Linked DNA regions of Actinomadura luzonensis. The protein of the gene in region 1 interacts with the protein of each later gene in a pairwise test. Links are inferred from orthologs where the notes say so. Each region holds a gene or a part of one and is shown in the gene's direction. Other genes may lie near its edges. The genes, in order: ligA and leuS.

Evidence for each region.
Region 2: the proteins of ligA (region 1) and leuS interact in binary tests that used the Escherichia coli proteins (3 or more experiments, as listed by UniProt). The link is inferred for Actinomadura luzonensis from one-to-one orthologs.

Annotation. Positions count from the first base shown.
Region 1 is NZ_JAKRKC020000001.1:663,407-674,279, reverse strand. The notes cover bases 2,666-5,638. They hold ligA (NAD-dependent DNA ligase LigA), read left to right. Parts: upstream 2,666-3,043; coding sequence 3,044-5,233; downstream 5,234-5,638. Other genes in these bases: MF672_RS03160 (putative bifunctional diguanylate cyclase/phosphodiesterase), read left to right, coding at 5,552-5,638; MF672_RS03170 (methionine synthase), read left to right, coding at 2,666-2,944. Also shown: MF672_RS03185 (DUF695 domain-containing protein), read right to left, coding at 1-164; tRNA 2-thiouridine(34) synthase MnmA, read left to right, coding at 232-1,299; MF672_RS03175 (MBL fold metallo-hydrolase), read right to left, coding at 1,296-1,928; more of MF672_RS03170, read left to right, coding at 1,952-2,665; more of MF672_RS03160, read left to right, coding at 5,639-7,633; Asp-tRNA(Asn)/Glu-tRNA(Gln) amidotransferase subunit GatC, read left to right, coding at 7,776-8,075; Asp-tRNA(Asn)/Glu-tRNA(Gln) amidotransferase subunit GatA, read left to right, coding at 8,072-9,562; MF672_RS03145 (AAA family ATPase), read left to right, coding at 9,580-10,873. UniProt on the Escherichia coli protein: DNA ligase that catalyzes the formation of phosphodiester linkages between 5'-phosphoryl and 3'-hydroxyl groups in double-stranded DNA using NAD as a coenzyme and as the energy source for the reaction.
Region 2 is NZ_JAKRKC020000001.1:6,103,268-6,114,281, reverse strand. Bases 3,040-6,153 are described here. They hold leuS (leucine--tRNA ligase), read left to right. Parts: upstream 3,040-3,413; coding sequence 3,414-5,894; downstream 5,895-6,153. Other genes in these bases: MF672_RS28905 (TIGR03557 family F420-dependent LLM class oxidoreductase), read right to left, coding at 5,891-6,153. Outside these bases: MF672_RS28920 (cytochrome P450), read left to right, coding at 1-969; MF672_RS28915 (hypothetical protein), read right to left, coding at 986-2,980; more of MF672_RS28905, read right to left, coding at 6,154-6,859; MF672_RS28900 (hypothetical protein), read right to left, coding at 6,915-7,343; MF672_RS28895 (S41 family peptidase), read left to right, coding at 7,484-10,636; MF672_RS28890 (MalY/PatB family protein), read right to left, coding at 10,781-11,014.

The DNA of each region.
Region 1 (10,873 bases):
ACCGCCGGCGCGAGCAGGTCCTCGAGGCCGCCGGTGTCGCCCGCGGCCACGAGCGCGTCGACGGCCGGTCTGCTCTCCTGCCACCACGTCCAGAATGTGGCGATACCGTCCTCGCGGGACGCGCCGCCCTCGTCCTCGGCGTCCTTGCGCCCGAATAGTCGCATGGGCTGAATCCTCGCAGACCGAGGGCGCGGTCGCGCACCTCCCGCCGGACAGTACGCTGGAACGGTCATGGGACTGCGTGTGCTTGCCGCCATGTCGGGCGGCGTCGACTCAGCCGTGGCCGCCGCGCGCATCGCCGAGGCCGGTCACGACGTCACTGGTGTCCACCTCGCCCTGTCGGCCAACCCCCAATCGCATCGCACGGGGGCGCGCGGCTGCTGCACGATCGAGGACTCCCGCGACGCGCGCCGCGCCGCCGACGTCATCGGCATCCCTTTCTACATCTGGGACATGGCCGAGCGCTTCCAGCGCGACGTGATCGAGGACTTCGTCGCCGAGTACGCGGCCGGCCGCACGCCCAACCCGTGCCTGCGGTGCAACGAGAAGATCAAGTTCGCGGCCGTGCTCGACCGGGCGCTCGCGCTCGGCTTCGACGCCGTCGCCACCGGCCACCACGCCCGGCTCGCCGACGGCGTGCTGTCCAGGAGCCCCGACCAGGGCAAGGACCAGTCGTACGTGCTGGGCGTGCTCACCCGCGAGCAGCTCGCCCACGCGATCTTCCCGCTCGGCGACTCCACCAAGGCCGAGGTGCGCGCCGAGGCCGCCAGGCGCGGCCTGACGGTCGCCGACAAGCCCGACAGCCACGACATCTGCTTCATCGCCGACGGCGACACCCGCGGCTTCCTCGCCGACCGGCTGGGCTCGGCCGAGGGCCCCATCGTCGACCAGGACGGCGCGGTCGTCGGCAGCCACCAGGGCGCCCACGGCTTCACCGTGGGGCAGCGCAAGGGCCTGCGCATCGACCGGCCCGCGCCCGACGGCCGGCCCCGCTACGTGCTGTCGATCGAGCCGGTCAGCAACACCGTCACGGTCGGCCCGCGCGCCGCGCTGGAGGTCACCACGATCACCTGCGGCCCGCCCGTCTGGAACGGCCCCGAGCACCTGCGCGCCGACCTCACCGTGCAGCTCCGGGCGCACGGCGAGGTCTACGGCTGCCGCTTCGAGGAGACCGGCGGCGGCCTGCGCGTCGAGCTCGACCGGCCCGCCACCGGGGTCGCGGCCGGCCAGGCGGCCGTGCTCTACTCCGGCGACACGGTGATCGGCTCGGCGACGATCAGGTCGGCCGGCCGGGGCTAGGCCAGGGTGACCGACTCGCCGACCGCGAGGCGGCGGATGTCGGCGCCCTGCTTGTCGGCCTCCATCTTCAGCCAGTTGTCGACCAGGGCCAGGCCGATGTCGCCGTAGAGCGCGTCGTGCGTCGAGTACGCCCGCGCCGGCCGGACCGTGCGCAGGTATTCGACGACCTCCGGCAGCTTCAGCCAGGGCGCGCCGGTCGGCACCAGGAGCGTGCCCACCTCGGCCTCCGGCACGGTGAAGGAGTCACCCGGGTAGAACACCTCGTCCTCCACCAGGAAACCGACGTTCTGCACGATCGGCACGTCGGGGTGGTTGGCGGCGTGCCACTCGCCGAACGCCCGCACCCGGAAACCGGCCGTCTCGAAGGCGTCGCCGTGCCGTACCACCTGGACCTTGGCCGGCACCTCGGACAGCTCGGCCGCCACGCCCTCGCACGTCCAGACCTCGAGGTCGGGGGAGGCGGCCGTCAGCTTGCCGACGTCCACGTGGTCCATGTGCTCGTGGGTGATGAGGACGGCGTCCGCGCCGTCGAGCACCGGGTCCCTGGTGAAGGCGCCGGGGTCGATGACGAGGACCTTGCCGTCCTTCTCCAGGCGGACGCACGCGTGGCCGTACTTCGTGAGCTGCATGCGCAAGAGCCTACGCTTGTGCCATGTCAACGTGGGAAGCCACCGGGGTCGGGTCGCATCCGGGCGACGATCATCTTGAGGCGATCAGGGTCGTGTTCGGCGAGGTGCCGGGCCTGCCGTACCTGCCGGAGCTGCCGGCCAGGGGCGTCGGCGCCGATCTCGTCGGGCGGACGGCGTCGCTGCTGGTCGACATGCCCGTCGAGGTGCAGCCGTCGGGATGGCGGCTGACCGACCGGCCGGGGCGCGACCACCAGCGGGCCGTCGACCACCTGCGGCGCGACCTCGACGGGCTGGAGGAGATCGGCCACGACTACGAGGGGCCGCTCAAGCTGCAGGTGTGCGGGCCGTGGACGCTGGCCGGCGCGGTCGAGCTGAAGTACGGCGACAAGATGCTCGCCGACGCGGGCGCGGTACGCGACCTGACGGCCTCGCTGGCGCAGGGCGTCGCCGACCACTGCGCCGAGGTGCGGCGGCGGCTGCCCGGCGTGAGCGAGATCGTGCTGCAGCTCGACGAGCCCGGCCTGCCGGGGGTGCTGGCGGGCACGGTGCCGACGGCGTCGGGGTTCGGGCGGCTGGCGGCCGTGGAGGAGTGGCGGGTGGAGGAGTCGCTGCGGCTGTTCGGCGAGCCGGTGGTGCACTGCTGCGCGCCCGGGGTGCCGTTCGGGCTGCTGCGCCGGGCGGGGGCGCGGGCGGTCTCGGTGGACGCCTCCCTGCTGCGGCGGCGCGACGAGGACGAGCTGGGCGAGCTGGTCGAGGCCGGGACCCCGCTGTTCCTCGGGGTCGTGCCGGCCACCGACACGCGGCTGCCGGACGTCGGCGTGATCGCCAAGCCGGCGGTGGAGCTGTGGCGGCGGCTCGGGTTCGCGCCCGACGCGCTGGCCGGGAAGGTCGTGCTCACGCCCGCGTGCGGGCTGGCCGGAGCCTCGCCCGCGTACGCGCGGGCGGCGCTGGCCGCCTGCCGCAAGGCCGCCCAGGTGCTCAAGGACGACCCGGCCGGCGGCATGCGCGAGGGCTGAGGCGGCTGTCAGGGGGCGCGCCGCGAGCGTGTTCTTGTCGGTGCCCGGCGGTAGCGTTTGCACAGGTCGTCGTACGCGTCGTACGGAAGGAGAGCCCGCGTGAGCCAGTCGAGCACCGAGCCCGGAGGCGTGCCCGTGGCCGCGCTCAAGCGGCATGCCGAGCTGAGCGAGCTGGTCGAGGAGGCCCGCTGGCGCTACTACGTCGAGGACCAGCCGACGGTCAGCGACGCGCAGTTCGACGAGTGGTTCCGTGAGCTGCTGGCGCTGGAGGAGGCCCATCCCTCGCTGCAGACGCCCGACTCGCCCACCCAGAAGGTGGGCGCCCCGCCCTCGGGCGACTTCGCCAAGGTGCGGCATCTGGCCAGGATGGAGAGCCTCGACAACGCCTTCACGGCCGCCGACATGGCGGCCTGGCAGGCCCGCGCCGAGCGGCTGGCCGAGGGCGACCCGGGCCCCTACCTGTGCGAGCTGAAGATCGACGGCCTGGCCATCGCGCTGGTCTACCGCGACGGCAGGCTGGAGCGCGCCGCCACCCGCGGCGACGGGCGCACCGGCGACGACGTGACGGCCAACGTGCGCACCATCAAGGGCGTCCCGCACCGGCTCACCGGCGACGACGTGCCGAGCCTGGTCGAGGTGCGCGGCGAGATCTACATCCCGGTGGAAGACTTCAAGCTGCTCAACGAGCAGCTCGTCGAGCAGGGCAAGCCGCCGTTCGCCAACCCGCGCAACTCCGCCGCGGGCACCCTGCGGCAGAAAGACCCGCGCGTCACCGCGCAGCGCCCGCTGCGCATGCTGGTGCACGGCGTCGGGGTGTGGGAGGGGGCGGCCGAGCCGCGCACCCAGTCGGGGGTCTACGAGCGGCTGCGCGCGTTCGGGCTGCCGGTCAGCGACCTCTACCGCGTGGTGCCGACGCTCACCGAGGTCAACGCGTTCATCGAGCACTACCGGGTGCACCGGCACGACCCGGCGTACGAGATCGACGGCGTCGTGGTGAAGGTCGACGACCTGCGCACGCAGCGCGAGCTGGGCTCGACCTCGCGGGCGCCGCGCTGGGCGATGGCGTTCAAGTACCCGCCGGAGGAGGTCAACACCAAGCTGCTCGACATCCAGGTGGGGGTGGGGCGCACCGGGCGGGTGACGCCGTTCGCGGTGATGGAGCCGGTGGTGGTGTCCGGGTCCACGGTCGAGCGGGCCACGCTGCACAACGCCGCGATCGTGCAGAAGAAGGGCGTGCTGATCGGCGACACGGTGGTGCTGCGCAAGGCGGGCGACGTCATCCCCGAGGTGGTGGGGCCCGTGGCGGCGCTGCGCGACGGGTCCGAGCGGGAGTTCGTCATGCCGACGCACTGCCCCGAGTGCGGCACGCTGCTGGCGTACGAGAAGGAGGGCGACGCCGACCTGCGCTGCCCCAACGCCCGGAGCTGTCCCGCGCAGATCCGTGAGCGCCTCTACTTCGCGGCCGGGCGGCGAGCCCTCGACATCGAGGGGCTCGGCTACGTCGCGGCCACCGCGCTGTCCCAGCCGCTGCCGCCGCAGGAGCCGGTGGTGCGCACCGAGGCCGACCTGTTCGACCTGACGCTGGAGCAGCTGCTGCCGATCAGGTCGGTGGTCCGCGACCAGGACTCCGGCCTGCCCAAGATCGACCCGAAGACCGGCGAGCAGAAGGTCGTCACGCTCTTCGCCAACCAGAACGCCGAGCCGAGCGCGGTCGCCCGGCTGCTCATCGAGGAGCTGGAGCGGGCCAAGCAGGTGCCGCTCGCGCAGATCCTGGTGGCGCTGACGATCCGGCACGTGGGCCCGCCCACCGCGCGCGACCTGGCGAGCGCCATGCGCTCGATCGACGCGATCATGAACGCCTCGGAGGAGGAGCTGGCCGCGGTCGAAGGCATCGGGCCGCGGGTGGCGGCGACGATCAAGGAGTGGTTCGAGGTCGACTGGCACCGGGAGATCATCGAGCGGTGGCGGGCCGCCGGGGTGCGCATGGCGGACGAGCCCGCGCCGGAGAAGGGGCCGCAGACGCTCGAAGGGCTGACGTTCGTGGTGACCGGCACGCTGGAGGGCTACACCCGCGACTCCGCCTCCGACGCGATCGCCGCGCGGGGCGGGAAGGTGGCCTCGTCGGTGTCGAAGAAGACGTCGTTCCTGGTGGCGGGGGAGAACGCGGGGTCGAAGTACGACAAGGCGGTGAGCCTCAACGTGCCGATCCTGGACGGGGCCGGGTTCGAGGTGCTGCTCAACGACGGGCCTGAGGCGGCGGCGGAGGTGGCGGTCAAACCGGAGGCATGACCGTCACCGGCGGCGGCGTCCGGGGGTGAGGGCCGTCAAGGCGGCGGGGGTCGGTGGGTTGTTGCGCGCACGGGAGGGTTGCTTGCGCGCATCCAGGGCAGGCGGATCCGCGGGCGGTGGCCTGGACGGGCGTTCACGAGGGTCGGCGAGTGGACGCCGCCGCCTCCGGGACGGGTACGGATCGGGCATGGTTTGCTACGGAGGGTGGTTTTCGGGTATATGTCCCAAAGGAGAACTACGGACCGTACGCGCTTGGTTTCGCGAAGTGGGCTGAAGGTCGTACCCTCCCATAGTGACCTAATGGGGGTTCTGTTATCGATGACTGACCCAACCGACACCCGCGACACCGGGCCACGCGTCGGCACGCCCCTCTGGGCGTTCCTCGCCGGCATCACGGTGATCGGCTTCACCGCCCTGCTCGTGGCCATGCTCAGGCTCGACGCCGCGGGGCTCGTCGCGCTGGCCCGCACCGCGCTGTTCTGGGTGCTGGTGGTCCTCGTGATCCTCGGCGAGCTGAGGCCCGTGATGGTGTCCTCCGCCGCCTCCGTGGGCGGCACGTACCCGTCCGCGATGTTCACCTTCGCCGCCCTGCTGCACTTCGGGCTGCCGGTCGCGGTGCTGCTGCAGGCCGTCGCGGTCGCCATGAACGGCGTGGTGACGCGCAAGGCCTGGCACCGGGTCATGTTCAACATCGCCCAGTCCACGCTCGCCCTCACCGCCGCGGCCGTGGTGCTCGGGGCGTTCGGCATCGTGCCGAGCCCGGCCGCGCCGTGGGAGCCCGGCGTCCCCGACCTGCTGCCGATCGCGCTGGCCGGCGTCGCGTACTTCGTCACCCGCGCCACCCTCGTCTGCGGCGCGGTCGCGCTGCACGAGCGGCGCTCGATCGTGCGCGTGCTGAAGGCCACCGCCGGGCCGCAGAGCCTGGTCTACGTCGCGTTGCTGGGCATGGCGCCCCTGGTCGTGGTGGTCATGAACCACTCGCCCGGCCTCGTGCCGCTGTTCGTCGCGCCCCTCGCGGCCGTCTACTTCACGGCCACGCTGTCCATGCGCCGCGACCATCAGGCGCTGCACGACGAGCTGACCGGCCTGCCCAACCGCAAGATGCTCATCGTGAGCACCGAGGAGGCGCTGGCCGAGGCCCGCCAGGACGAGCGGGTCGGCCTGTTCCTCCTCGACCTCGACCGGTTCAAGGAGGTCAACGACACGATGGGCCACCCGGTGGGCGACCGGCTGCTGCAGCTCGTCGCGCACCGGCTGACCCACTCGGTGCGGCCCGGCGACGTGGTGGCCCGGCTCGGCGGCGACGAGTTCGCCGTCCTGCTGCCCTCGATCCGCGACACCCACGCGGCCCGCGAGGTGGCGGCCCGGCTGCGCGCCGCGCTGACCGAGCCGGTGCGCCTGGAGGGCATGACGTTCGACGTCGACGCCTCGGTCGGCATCGCGCTCTACCCCGACCACGCCCCCGACTTCGAGCTGCTGCTCCAGCGCGCGGACGTGGCGATGTACCTGGCCAAGGAGGGCCGCACCGGCGTCGAGCTGTACCAGCCGGACAAGGACCGCAACTCGCCGGAGCGGCTGACGTTACTCGGCGACCTGCGCCGCGCCATCGACGGCGGTGAGCTGTCGCTGCACTACCAGCCCAAGGTCGGGCTGGGCGACGGCGCGGTGCGGGGCGTGGAGGCGCTGCTGCGCTGGCGGCACCCGGTGCACGGCACGATCCCGCCGTCGGAGTTCGTGCCGCTGGCGGAGCAGTCTTACCTGATGCGGCAGCTCACGGCGTACGTGATCGAGGAGGCGCTGGCGCAGACCGCTCGCTGGTGGCGGGCCGGGCTGCGGGTGCAGGTCTCGGTCAACATCTCCGCCCGCGACCTGCTCGACTCGGCGCTGCCCGAGCGGCTGGAGGTCGGCCTGGCCCGCTACGGGCTGCCGCCCTCGGCCATCCAGCTCGAGGTGACCGAGCGCATCCTGACCGGCGACCAGGCGTACACGCAGGAGACCATCAAGGCGCTCGCCACGCTGGGCGTGCCGCTGTCGCTCGACGACTTCGGCACCGGCTACTCCTCCCTCATCCGGCTCCAGCGGCTGGCGGTGTCCGAGGTGAAGATCGACGCCTCGTTCGTCCGCCGGATCGCCGCCTCCGAGGACGACGACCGGATCGTGCGCTCGATCGTCGACCTGGTGCGCTCGCTCGGGCTGCGTTCGGTGGCCGAGGGCGTCGAGTCCGACGACGTCGCGATGCGGCTCGCCGAGATGGGCTGCGACGTGGGGCAGGGCTGGCTGTTCGGCGAGCCGATGCCGCCCGCGGAGGTCACCGAGTGGCTGCGCGAGCACGCCGGCGTCGAGGAGAGCCGGCACGCGGCCGAGTACGGCTACCAGCCCGAGGTCACCCATACCGCCTGACGCGACCCTCGCCTCCGTGGGAGCGCTTCCACGGGACGCGCGCCGCATGTTGCCAGTGGGTTAATGGTTCGGGTGCGCTGCGTCAAGCCCCCTAGGATGGCAGTGTCCAAAGACTCCATCCACGAAACGGGTTCAACGACTCATGTCCGCCATAACCCGCGACGAGGTCGCACACCTGGCCCGGTTGTCCAGGCTGGCGCTCACGGACGACGAGCTCGACCACTACGCCACCCAGCTCGATGCCATCATCGAGTCGGTCGCGAAGGTGGCCGAGGTCGCCGCCGAGGACGTGCCGCCTTCGTCGCACGCGCTCCCGCTCACCAATGTCTTCCGTGCCGACGAGGTGCGCCCGTCCCTGACCCCCGAGCAGGCGCTGTCCGGCGCCCCCGCCGTCGAGGACGACCGCTTCCAGGTGCCGCGCATCCTCGGGGAGGAGGCATGAGCCTGATCCGCAAGACCGCCGCCGAGCTGGGGGCGATGATCGCCGGGGGCGAGGTGTCGGCCGTCGAGGTGGCCGAGGCGCACCTCGACCGCATGGCCGAGGTGGAGCCCAAGGTCAGGGCGTTCCTGCACGTGGACCGCGAGGTCACGCTGGAGCAGGCGCGGGCCGTAGACGCCCGGCTGCGGGCGGGCGAGAAGCTCGGGCCGCTGGCCGGCGTGCCGATCGCGCACAAGGACATCTTCACCACCCGCGACATGCCGACCACCGCCGCCTCCAAGATCCTGGAGGGCTGGCGGCCGCCGTACGACGCGACCGTCACCCGGCGGCTGCGCGAGGCCGGGCTGGTCATCCTGGGCAAGACGAACCTCGACGAGTTCGCGATGGGCTCCTCCACGGAGAACTCCGCCTACCACCCGACCCACAACCCGTGGGACCTGACGAAGGTGCCGGGCGGCTCGTCCGGCGGCTCCAGCGCCGCCGTGGCCGCCTACGAGGCGCCGCTGTCCACCGGCACCGACACCGGTGGCTCGATCCGGCAGCCCGCCTCGGTGACCGGCATCGTGGGCATGAAGCCGACCTACGGCGGTTCGTCCCGCTACGGCCTCATCGCCTTCGCCAGCTCTCTCGACACCCCGGGCCCCTTCGCCCGCAACGTGCTCGACGCGGCGCTGCTGCACGAGGCGTTCTCCGGCCACGACCCGATGGACTCCACCTCCATCGACGCCCCTGTCCCGAGCGTGGTCGAGGCGGCCCGCAACCCCGACATCGCGGGGCTGCGCGTCGGCGTCGTCAAGGAGTTCTCCGGCGAGGGCTACCAGGCCGGCGTGCTGGCCCGCTACCACGAGGCCGTCAAGCTGCTGGAGTCGCTGGGCGCCACGGTGGTCGAGGTGTCCTGCCCGTCGTTCACCACCGCGCTGCCGGCGTACTACCTGATCGCGCCGTCGGAGTGCTCGTCCAACCTGGCCCGCTTCGACGCCATGCGCTACGGCCTGCGCGTCGGCGACGACGGCACCCGCAGCGCCGAGGAGGTCATGGCGCTGACCCGGGCCGCCGGCTTCGGCCCCGAGGTCAAGCGGCGCATCATGCTCGGCACGTACGCGCTGTCCAGCGGCTACTACGACGCCTACTACGGCCAGGCGCAGAAGGTCCGCACCGTCATCGCGCGCGAGTTCGAGGCCGCCTACCAGCAGGTCGACGTGCTGGTCTCGCCGACCACGCCGACCACGGCGTTCCCGATCGGCGAGCGCGCCGACGACCCGATGGCGATGTACCTCGCCGACCTGTGCACCATCCCGTCCAACCTGGCGGGCAACGCGGCCATGTCGGTGCCGTGCGGCCTCGCCGACGAGGACGGCCTGCCGGTCGGCCTGCAGATCATGGCCCCGGTGCTCGCCGACGACCGCTGCTACCGCGTGGGCGCCGCCGTCGAGCGCGCCCTGGAGAGCCGCTGGGGCGGCAGCCTGCTGTCCCAGGCTCCGGAGCTTTAGGAAGGGGAAACGGCGGCATGCTCACCCGCATCGAGATCGACGGCTTCAAGTCGTTCGCGGACTTCAAGCTGAACGTGCCGCCTTTCCTCGTGGTCATCGGCCCGAACGCCAGCGGCAAGTCCAACCTTTTCGACGGCATCCAGTTGCTCCGCAGGCTCGTCGACACCCCCAGCCTGTACGACGCCTTCGCGGCTGCCAGGGGGGACCTCGGCGAGCTGTTCCGGCGGCGCGGTGACGGCCAGGTCGTGGACCGTATGGCGTTCGCCGTCGAGGTGCTCCTGGATCCGAAGGTCGTGGACCAGTTCGGGGCCGAGCTCGAGATATCGCACACCCGGATCCGCTACGAGCTGGAGATCGTGCAGCGCCTGAGCGAGGACGGCTTCGCGCGCCCCTATGTGGCCAGGGAGGAGGCGCGCCCCATCCGTTCGGCCGACGACTCGTGGACCCGGGAGCAGAGCGTGGGCAGAGAGTTCCGCTCCACGTTCCTGCGCTACAAGAGGCAGTCGCCTCTTCTCGAGACGACCCTCGACGACGCCGGCCGCCGGGTGTTCCGCATCGCGCAGGAAGGGCGGCAAGGGCGCAAGCGGGAGCTCGCGGCGCACGCCGCGGAGGCCACCGTTCTCTCAAGCATCACCTCGGCAGGAGAGTTCCCGCTTCTTTACGCGCTCAGGAAGGAGATCGCTTCCTGGCGTTTCCTCCAACTGGATCCAGCCTCGTTGCGGATGCCCAGTTCGCGGCATCAGCGAGGCGAACAGCTGGAGCCGAGCGGCGCGAATCTGGCCAAGGTCCTCCGCCGGATCGAGCAGACGACCGCGGACGAGTCCGGCAGCTCGCTGGACGAGATCGCGGCCGACATGGCACGCGTCGTCCGTGGCTTCGCCGGTATCGAGGTGGAGGAGAACGTCGCCAAGGAGCAATGGGAGATCTACCTCCGGACGCGCGACGAGGGGAAGGTGAGCGCCCGTGTCGCATCGGACGGCACCTTGCGGGTCCTCGCCCTCCTCGCTGCGCTTTACGATCCGGCTCACCGCGGGCTCATCTGCTTCGAAGAACCCGAGAACGGGATCTATCCACAGCGGCTGCGGGAGCTCGTGCGGCATCTCCGCAGACTGGTGACGGATCCGACTGGCGAGGTCGAGGAGGACGAGCCTCTGGCGCAGCTCCTCATGAGCAGTCACTCCCCGTTGATGCTGGTGGCCCTGCACCCGGAGGACCTCCTGGTCATGGACTGGATCACCGTGCCTGAGGACGACGTGGCCGGCGTGGGGAGCCGTGTCTCGCGCGCCCGGCAGTTGGTGCCGAGCACGCCGG
Region 2 (11,014 bases), 5.4 Mb from region 1 along the record:
GGGTCGATGATCAACATGGACGACCCGCGGCACGCCCGGCTGCGCCGGATCGTCTCCCGGGCCTTCACCCCGAAGATGATCAAGCAGTTCGAGGCGGACGTCGAGTCCGCTGCCACCGACATCGTCGACGACCTGCTGGCCAAGGGCTCCGGCGTCGACTTCGTCACCGAGGTGGCCGCCCGGCTCCCGCTGAAGATCATCTGCGACATGATGGGCATCCCCGAGCGCGACTACCGGTTCGTCTTCGACCGCTCGAACATCATCCTCGGCGGCTTCGACCCCGAGTACGCCGGCGACGACCTCGAACAGATCGCCACCCGCCTGCTCACCGCCGGCATGGAGCTGCAGCAGCTCGTGCAGGACCTCGCCGCCCACCGCGCCGACCACCCCACGGCCGACCTCACCTCCGCCCTGGTCAACGCCAACATCGACGGCGAGCGGCTGACCATGCAGGAGCTCGGCTCGTTCTTCATCCTGCTGGTCGTGGCCGGCAACGAGACCACCAGGAACGCCATCTCCGCCGGGCTGCGCCTGCTCACCGACCACCCCGACCAGCGCGCGCTCTGGCTGGAGGACCTCGACGGCCGCGCCCCCGGGGCCGTCGAGGAGATCGTCCGGCTGGCCGCGCCGGTCAACTTCATGCGCCGCAAGGTCACCCGCGACTTCGAGATGAACGGCAACCTCTACCGCAAGGGCGAGAAGGCCGTGCTGTTCTACTGGGCGGCCAACCGGGACGCCTCCGTGTTCGCCGACCCGTACCGCTTCGACATCACCCGCCACCCCAACCCGCACGTCGGCTTCGGCGGGCCGGGGCCGCACTTCTGCCTGGGCGCGCACCTGGCCCGCCGGGAGATCACGGTCATGTTCCGCGAGCTGCTGCGCCGCGTCCCCGGGATCGAGGCCGGCGAGCCGGACCGGCTGCACTCCTCGTTCATCAACGGCATCAAGCACATGGAGTGCAGCTTCTAGGGCCGTTCGCCGGTCGCTAGGACTGCGCCGACAGCCTCATCTGGTTCATCACGACGCGGATGTCGGGCAGGAGCTGCTTGCTCTCGCCCGGGATCGACACGTAGACGATGGCGGGCACGCTGCCGCCGGTGTTGACCGCCATCACCACGATCGTGGCCTTGTCGGTGCTCGACGTCAGCTCGTAGGCGATCAGCCGCCCGGTCTGGGCGCCGACCTTGATCGCCTGCTGGGCGCTCTTGCGGACCTTGTTGTCGGCCGGGAAGAACTTCTTGCGGGCGTCCAGCACCACCTGCTTGATCACCGGCTCCAGGTCGTCCTGGTCGTAGAGCGAGGCCAGCCGCTGCGGCAGCGGGCCCGACATGATCATGGCGGACTTGTCGTCGGCGACCGGGACGTACTGGCGGGTGTCGTAGCCGTAGGTGGCCTTGACCGTGGTGCGCTGGTCGAGCTGCCAGGTGCCGCCGAGGCGCGGCAGCGAGATGCCGGCCGCCGCGTCCGGCACCCGGCCGATCACCGGGGAGGCCTTGCCCGGGTACTTCGGCAGGCCGCCGATCGTCGTCGAGGACTTGGCCGTGCTCGGCTTGGCCGAGGACGTCGGCGCGGCCGCGACGGCGGTGCTCGCCGGGTCCTCGCCGGCCAGCGGCCCGGCCAGGAACGCCCACAGCAGCGCCGCCACCAGCGCGACCGCCACCGAGCCGCCGAGCGCGTAGATCCAGACGGGCTTGCCCTGGTCGTCGTCGTCGTCCAGCGACTCCTGGTCGCCCATGGCCTGGTAGTTGTCGCCGAAGACGGTGTTCCAGAGCTCCTGCTGGCGCTCGGGCGGCGGGGTGCGGGAGCCGCTGATCTGGCCCGCCGTCACGAACCGGTTCTCCGGGTCGGAAGGGTCGCGGCTCAGCTTCGAGCCGGGGCGGGGCGCGCCCGGCGGCAGGTTGGCCGGGTCGTCGGCGGGCGGTCCCTGCGGGGGCGTCGGCGGGGTGCCGATGTGGGTGGAGTCCATGGGGGTGCTGGGGACCGCGCGATCGTTCAGGAGGTTGTCGGCGTGCTGGGCGTAGGTGATCGTCCGCTCCTCGGACGGGTGCGGCGCCGGGGCGTTCGGGGGCGCGTGGGGCCCGGCGTGAGGCCCGGGATGGGGCCCGGCATGAGGACCGGCGTGGGGCCCGGCCGCGGCGGCGGCCTGGGGCGGCGCGGCGTGGTCGAACGGGCGCTGCTCCGGGGGCTCGCCGGGGCTCTGCGGGCTCTGGGGGTTCTGGGGGCTTTGGGGGCTTTGGGGGCGGGGCGGCCAGGGGGCGGGGCTCGACAGGTTGGCCCACGCGCCGGGGGACGGGGTCGGCGGCTGCTGCCAGGCGGGGACCGGGTCGGGGACGCGGTGCTGCCCGTTGGCGCCGGGGTCGCCCGGCCAGGACGCGGCGCCGTTGCCCGGGTGCGTGCCGTTGGCGGCGTGGGCGCCGCTGCCGGGGTGCGTGCCGTTGGCGACGGGTGTTCCGTTCGCCTGGTGCGTCCCGTGCGAGGGGTTCGCGCCGTTCATGGGGTTCGCGCCGTTCGCGCTGCTTCCGGAGTGCGCGCCGTCGCGGCGCGGCGGCTCGGGCCAGCCGGAGTCCGGACGGGGCGGCTCCGGCCAGGAGGGCCCCGGCTCCGGCGCGCCGAAGGACTGCGGCGCCCCGCCGCGACGCCCGTCACCACCAGGACCCCCGGACATGCCAGGACCCCCGGACATGCCAGGACCCCCGGGACCACCGGGACCGTTCGGGCGGCCGGACGCGCCGCCGGGGCCGGACGGGCGGGGCGGCTCGGGCCAGGAGGCGTCCGGGCGGGGCGGCTCCGGCCAGGCCGGGTCGTGGCCCGCGGGCCGGGTGACCTCGGGCCACGACATGGGGATGTCGGCCGCGGGCGTGCTGGCCCAGGAGGGGGAGGGGTCCTGCTCGGACGGCGTGCTGGCCCACGACGGTGTCTCCCGGCGTGGCGCCTCCGGCCAGGACGGGGGCAGGTGTGGTCCGGAGTTATCCGTTGCCATGGCTGCCGGTCCTCCCGAAGTTCTGTCCGGATCAACCCTTATATCCGGATTTGACGTACCAGGCATGATCTCATGGGATTTTCCAAGAGATGCGGGTGCTTCCGCAGCGAAACGAGCGAAGCCGTGCGGATCCGTGGGCGGGTCCTGCAACGGCAGGCCGTCCCCCGGTCGATCGGGCTCAGCAGGGTACACCACGGCGATAAGGGTAATCTTCTGGGACGAATGAGGTCACAACGGATACATCACCATCAGGTCTCGTCGAGCCTGAAGCGTCCATTGTGCCTGCACGCGTCGATCGTCCGCCTGCATTCAGCCGAAGAGGTGCGCTAGGCTTGACACATGCGTTCCGCGACCCTGCTTCTTAGCGGGCCGCGACGGCCCTGAGATCTCGCCGTCGCGGCTACCCCTCGTTGTCTGTACGGGGGGTTTTCTTATGGGTCCGAGTCAAGCCAGAAGGACAGTAGCCGTGAGTGAGTACGACCCGCAGGCACTGCAGGCCAAGTGGCTGCAGCGCTGGGAGGAGCAGGAGCCCTACCGGGCGAGCGAAGACCCCGCCGACCCCCGCGAGCGGCGCTACATGCTCGACATGTTCCCCTACCCGTCGGGCGACCTGCACATGGGTCACGGTGAGGTCTTCGCGCTGGGCGACGTGGTCGCGCGCTACTGGATGCAGAAGGGCTACAACGTCCTGCATCCCATCGGCTGGGACTCCTTCGGCCTGCCCGCCGAGAACGCCGCCATCAAGCGCAACGCCCACCCGGCGGAGTGGACCTACGCCAACATCGACACGCAGGCCAACTCCTTCAAGCGCTACGCGATCTCCTTCGACTGGTCGCGCCGCCTGCACACCAGCGACCCCGACTACTACCGCTGGAACCAGTGGCTGTTCATCCGCTTCTTCGAGCGCGGCCTGGCCTACCGCAAGGGCGGCCTGGTCAACTGGTGCCCCAATGACCAGACCGTGCTGGCCAACGAGCAGGTCGTGGCCGGCCGGTGCGAGCGCTGCGGCGCCGACGTCATCCGCCGCGAGCTGACGCAGTGGTACTTCAAGATCACTGACTACGCGCAGCGCCTGCTGGACGACATGGCCCAGCTCGACGGCTGGCCCGAGCGCCTGCTGACCATGCAGCGCAACTGGATCGGCCGCTCCGAGGGCGCCGACGTGCTGTTCGAGATCGAGGGCCGCGACGAGCCGGTCCACGTCTACACCACGCGCCCCGACACCCTGTACGGCGCCACGTTCTTCGTCGTCGCCGCCGACGCCGCGCTGGCCGACGAGATCGTCACCGACGAGCAGCGGCCCGCGTTCGAGGCCTACCGCGCCGAGGTCGCCCGGCTGAGCGACATCGAGCGCCTGGCCACCGACAAGGAGAAGACCGGCGTCTTCCTGGGCCGCCACGCGATCAACCCGGTCAGCGGCGAGCGCATCCCGGTCTGGGCGGCCGACTACGTGCTGTCCGACTACGGCCACGGCGCCATCATGGCGGTGCCCGCCCACGACCAGCGCGACCTCGACTTCGCGCGCAGGTTCGACCTGCCGGTCAAGGTCGTCGTGCACACCGGCCTGGCCGACCCCGGCGAGACCGGCGAGGCCACGCCCGGCGAGGGCACCCTGGTCAACTCCGGCCCGCTGGACGGCCTGACCAAGACCGAGGCCATCTCCAGGATCATCGAGATCCTGGAGAAGGAGGGCAGGGGCGCCGGCGCGGTCAACTACCGGCTGCGCGACTGGCTGCTGTCGCGCCAGCGCTACTGGGGCACGCCGATCCCGATCATCCACTGCCTCGACTGCGGCGAGGTCCCCGTCCCCGACGACCAGCTGCCCGTCACACTGCCCGACCTGCGCGGCGAGGCGCTGGCGCCCAAGGGCGTGTCGCCGCTGGCCAGCGCCACCGACTGGGTCAACGTCGAGTGCCCCAAGTGCGGCGGCCGCGCCCAGCGCGACACCGACACCATGGACACCTTCGTCGACTCCTCCTGGTACTTCCTGCGCTACTGCTCGCCGGGCTACACCGACGGCCCGTTCGACCCCGAGCAGGTGCGCAAGTGGGGCCCGATCGACCAGTACGTCGGCGGCATCGAGCACGCCGTGCTGCACCTGCTGTACTCGCGCTTCTTCACCAAGGTCCTGCACGACATGGGCCTGCTCGACTTCACCGAGCCCTTCCTGCGCATGCTGAACCAGGGCCAGGTGATCAACGGCGGCAAGGCCATGTCGAAGTCGCTGGGCAACGGCGTCGACCTGGGCCGGCAGATCGACGAGTACGGCGTGGACGCCGTGCGCCTGACCATGGTGTTCGCCGGCCCGCCTGAGGACGACATCGACTGGGCCGACGTCTCGCCGGCCGCCTCGCAGAAGTTCCTGGCGCGGGCGCTGCGGGTGATGTCGGAGGTCACCAGCGAGCCGGGCGTCGCGTTCGAGACCGGCGACGCCGAGCTGCGCAAGGTGACCCACCGCACCATCGACGAGGTCACCAAGCTGATCGAGGGCCAGCGCTTCAACGTGGCGGTGGCCCGCATGATGGAGCTGACCTCCGCGGCGCGCAAGGCCATCGACTCGGGCCGCGGCCCGGCCGACCCGGCGGTGCGCGAGGCCGCCGAGACGCTGGCGGTCCTGCTGTCGCTGGTGGCCCCGTACACCGCCGAGGAGGGCTGGGAGCGGCTGGGCCGCACCGGTCCTGTCGCCTTCGCCGGCTGGCCGGTCGCCGACCCCGCGCTGCTGGTGCAGGAGTCGGTCACCTGCGTCGTGCAGGTGGCGGGCAAGGTCCGCGACCGCCTGGAGGTGCCGCCCGGCATCTCCGAGGAGGAACTGCGGGCGCTGGCCCTGGCCTCGGAGAAGGTCTCGGCCTACCTGTCCGGCATGCCGCGCAAGGTGATCGTCCGGGCGCCCAAGCTGGTCAACATCGTTCCCTAGAGCGAGCGCAGCGCCGGCAGGAGCTCCTTCTCGGCCCAGCCGAAGAAGGGCTCCTGCTGGTCGTGGCCGACCTGCACCAGCGCCACGTGCGTGTAGCCGGCGTCGGCGAACTTCTTGACCGACTGCACGACGGCGTCCACGTCGTCGCCGCACGGCACGCTCTGCGCGACGTCGTCGGGCCGGACGGTGGTGGCCGCGGCGGCGAAGTTGACCGGGCCGGGCAGCTCGGCCATGACCTTCCAGCCGCCGACCGCCGACCAGCGCCACAGCTCGTGGGCGCGCTGCTTGGCGGCCTCGGCGTCGGTGCCGTAGGAGAGGGCGAGCTGGCCGTAGACCGGCTTGCCCTGCCCGCCGGCGGCGTTGAACTGCTGGACGACCTCCGGCATCGGGTCGTTGATCACGAGCACGTCGCCGAGCTCGGCGGCCAGCTCGGCCGACTGCCCGCCGGACGCGGCGATGCCGATCGGCACCTGCTCGTCGGGCAGGTCGTAGAGCTTGGCCGAGTCGACGTCGAAGAACTCGCCCTGGTAGGTGACGTAGTCGCCGCCGAACAGCTCCCTGATGATCTTGACGGCCTCGGCGAACATGCGGTGCCTGGTGTCCACCGGCGGCCACCCCTCGCCGATGACGTGCTCGTTGAGGTTCTCGCCCGCGCCGAGGCCGAGGGTGAACCTGCCCTGGCTCAGCACGCCCATCGTGGCCGCCTTCTGCGCCACGACGGCCGGGTGGTAGCGCATGATGGGGCAGGTCACGTACGTCATGAGCGGGATGCGCTCGGTGGCCTGGGCCACGGCGCCGAGCACCGACCAGCAGTAGGGCGAGTGGCCCATCTCCTCGACCCACGGGAAGTAGTGGTCGGAGATGACGGCGTAGTCGAAGCCGATGCGCTCGGCCGCCGCCGCGTAGTCGACCAGCTCGCGGGCCGGCGTCTGTTCCGACATCAAGGTGTAGCCGATCTGTACCATGTGTCACGGCTACCCGTGTATGTCCTATTTAGTGCCGTACCAGCGGAGATCCTCGTCAGCGCTCGCCGCGCCGGCCCAGCTCCTCCAGGACCAGCCCGAGCCCGATGCCCAGCAGCCAGACGTCCTTGGCCACGCCCAGCCCCTGCGGCGTCGGCCGGAGGCTGTGCTCGCGCCGCATGCCCGGCGTCCTGAGATAGAGCCCGACCAGCCCGCCCGCGAACCCGGTCAGCGCCGCCCCGGCCACCAGCGACGGCACGAACGGCACCAGCAGCGCGACGCCGAGCGCCGTCTGGGCCCGCGACAGCAGCCGGGCGAACTCGACGGGATCCATCCTGCCGAGGAACGGATAGGCGCCGCAGGCCATGCCGTGCAGGCCGGCGGCGCGCTCCTCGTCGGCGCCGAGCATCTCGATCCCCGAGTTCAGGACGATGGCGGCGGCGGCCAGCCGCGGCGGAAGCTGGTGGGCGCGGGCGAAGATCCTCATGGTTCCTCCGAAATCGGTTATCCGGCCCTCTTCCCCCGCAAGTCCGGCACACCCCGTTCTTGGGCGTTCCGGGTACGCGGCAGGTCCGCCAGGAGGAGAATTCTTGGGCTGCGCTTGGTGACGCGCATTAATGTGCAGCTGTGACAAATGGCGCTTACCTCAGATATCCGCATCTTCACGGTGACCTGGTCACCTTCGTCGCCGACGACGACGTCTGGCTGGCCCCCCTCGACGGCGGACGGGCCTGGCGCTTCACCGCCGACCGCGTCCCGGTCAGCGACCCGCGGTTCTCGCCCGACGGCACCCGCATCGCGTGGACCAGCAGCAGGGAAGGCGCCCCCGAGGTCTTCGCGGCCGAGGTGGACGGGCCGGAAGGCGAGCGGCTGACCTTCTGGGGCAGCGCCACCACCCGGGTGCGCGGCTGGAGCGCGGACGGCGGCGTGCTGGCCGTCAGCGCGACCGGGCAGGGCTCGCGCAGCCGCACTTGGGCGTACGCGGTGCCGCTCGACGCCGGGCCCGCGACCCGGCTGCCGTACGGCTGGGTCAGCGACGTCGCCGTCAGCGGCGACCGCGTCGCGACCGTCTCGCCCATGTGGCGCGAGCCGTCGCAGTGGAAGCGCTACCGCGGCGGCACCGCCGGCAAGATCTGGGTGGACGCCGACGGCGACGGCGAGTTCGCCCGGCTGTTCGCCGACAGCACCGCGCAGTACTGGGCCGTCAACTGGATCGGCGACCGGCTGGTCTTCCTGGCCGACCCCGACGGCACGGGCAACCTCTACTCGGTCCTGCCCGACGGCTCCGACCTGCGCCGGCACAGCGGGCACGAGGAGTTCTACGCCCGGCACGCGACCGGCGACGGGCAGCGCGTCGTCTACAGCCACGCCGGCGACCTGTGGCTGCTGGAGAGCCTGGACGCCGAGCCGCGCCCGCTCGACATCCGGCTCGGCGGCCCGCGTCCCGGCCGGGCCTCGCGGCCGGCGCCGCTGCGGGTGGGGGCGTACGCGCCGGACACCACCGGCCGGGCCAGCGTCGTCGAGATCCGCGGCACCGCCCACTGGATGCCGCACCGCGACGGCCCCGCCGGCACGCTGCGCGCCGAGCCCGGCGTGCGCGTCCGCCTGCCGCGCGTGCTGAACGCCGACGGGCACGCCATCTGGGTCTCCGACGCCGGCGGCGAGGAAGGGCTGGAGATCGGCACGCCCGGCGGCGAGGTCCGCACGCTGGCGGCCGGGCAGCTCGGCCGGGTGCTGGAGCTGGAGGCCGCGCCCGACGGCAAGCACGCCGCCGTCGCCACCCACGACGGGCGGCTGCTCGTCGTGGACCTGGAGTCGGGCAACCTGCGCGAGCTGGACCGCACCAGCCAGGGCGACCTCAGCGGGCTGACGTTCTCGCCCGACTCCTCGTGGCTGGCCTGGGTGCACCCGCACGACGAGCCGCTGTCGCAGATCAGGATGGGACGGGTGGACGGCACCTCGGTCATCGACGTGACCCCGGTCCGTTTCGCCGACTACGACCCGATGTTCACCAGGGACGGCAAGCACCTGGCCTTCCTGTCGGTGCGCACCTTCGACCCCGTCTACGACGCCCACGTCTTCGACATGTCCTTCCCGCAGGGCTGCAAGCCCTACCTGGTGCCGCTCAAGGCCGACACGCCCTCGCCGTTCGACCCCTCGCTGCAGGGCCGCGGCTTCAACGGCGAGGACGACAAGGCGGGCGGCGGCAAGGACGACAAGAAGGACGACACGCCGCCGCGCACCGAGGTGGACCCCGAAGGGCTGGGCTCGCGCGTGGTGCCCGTGCCGGTGCCTGCCGGCCGCTACGGCAACCTGCGCACCGCCAAGGACGCCCTGCTGTGGCTGCGCTACCCGCTGGCCGGCCAGCTCGGCGACGGCAGCGACGCGCCGTACGAGGTGGTGCTGGAACGCTACGACCTCAAAAAGCGCGCCAAGAGCGAGCTGGGCAAGGAGATCCGCTCGTTCGAGGTCAGCGGCGACGGCACCCGCCTGGTCACCAACGGCAAGAACGGCCTGCAGACCCGCGCCGCGTCCGAGGGCGACGAGGTCGTCACCGTCGACCTCGACCGCGTCGCGGTGCGCGTCGACCCCGTCGCCGAGTGGCGGCAGGGCTTCCGCGAGGCCGGCCGGCTCATGCGCGACCACTACTGGCGCGAGGACATGAACGGCGTCGACTGGCAGGCCGTCCTCGACCGGTACGAACCGCTCGTCGCGCGCATCGGCACCCATGCCGAGCTGATCGACCTCCTCTGGGAGACGCAGGGCGAGCTGGGCACCTCCCACGCCTACGCCATCGGCCCCGGCGGCGGCCCCGACCCGCGCCGCCGGCAGGGCCTGCTCGGCGCCGACCTCGCCAAGGACGCCGACGGCGTGTGGCGGGTCGAGCGCATCCTGGCCGGCGAGTCCTCCGACCACGAGGCCCGCTCGCCGCTGCTCGCCCCCGGCGTCGCCGTCCGCCCCGGGGACGCGATCGTCGCCGTGGGCGGTCGGCCCGTGGACCCGGTGCGCGGCCCCGCCGCCCTGCTGGCCGGCACCGCGGACCAGCCCGTCGAGCTGACCGTCCGGCCGGGCTCCGGCGGCGAGACGCGCCGCGTCGTGGTCAAGCCGCTCGCCGACGAGACCGCGCTGCGCTACCACGACTGGGTGGAGAGCCGGCGGGCGCACGTCCGCGAGGCGTCCGGGGGGCGGCTCGGCTACCTGCACGTGCCCGACATGGTGGCCTCCGGCTGGGCGCAGTTCCACCGCGACCTGCGCACCGAGATGGCCTACGACGGCCTCGTCGTGGACCTCCGCGACAACAGCGGCGGCCACCTGTCGGAGCTGGTGCTGGAGAAGCTGGGGCGCAAGGTCACCGGCTGGGTGCGGGCGCGCGGGTTCGAGCCGCGCCGCTACCCGGCCGACTCGCCGCGCGGGCCGGTCGTCGCCGTCACGGACGAGTTCGCCGGCTCCGACGGGGACATCGTGAGCGCCGGGATCAAGAACCGCGGCCTCGGCCCCCTCGTCGGCACCCGGACGTGGGGCGGCGTGATCGGCATCGACTCCCGGTACCAGCTGGTGGACGGGACGCGGGTGACGCAGCCGCGGTACTCGTTCTGGCTGGAAGGACACGGCTGGGGGGTGGAGAACTACGGGGTCGAGCCGGACGTCGAGGTGGTGGCGACGCCGCAGGACCGGGTGGCGGGGCGTGACCCGCAGCTCGACCGGGCGATCGAGCTGGCGCTCGCCACCCTCGCCGAGCACCCGCCCGCCACCCCTCCGGCCCTCCCGCCCCTGCCCTGACCCGCGCCCTCCGCCCCTCCGCTCCTGCCCTGACCCGCACCCTCCGTCCCTCCGCTCCTGCCCTGACCCGCACCCTCGGATGCTCCCGCTTCCGTCCTGTCCCGCACCCTCCGTCCCCGCTCGGCCGGAGGGTGCGGGCCGGCGTCAGGCGATCCGCGCCAGCCGCCGCAGGATCTCGTCGAGAATGGCCTCGGAGGTGGCGAAGTTCAGCCGCACGTACTCCGCGCCTCCCGGCCCGAACGCCGCCCCGTCGTTCAGCAGCACCTTGGCCTGCCGCTCGATGACCTCCGCCATCCCCTCCCGCCCCACGTGCAGCCAGGCGAGGTAGGTGGCCTGCGGCATGCGGTACCCGTACACGGAGGAGGGCAGCCGCTCGCC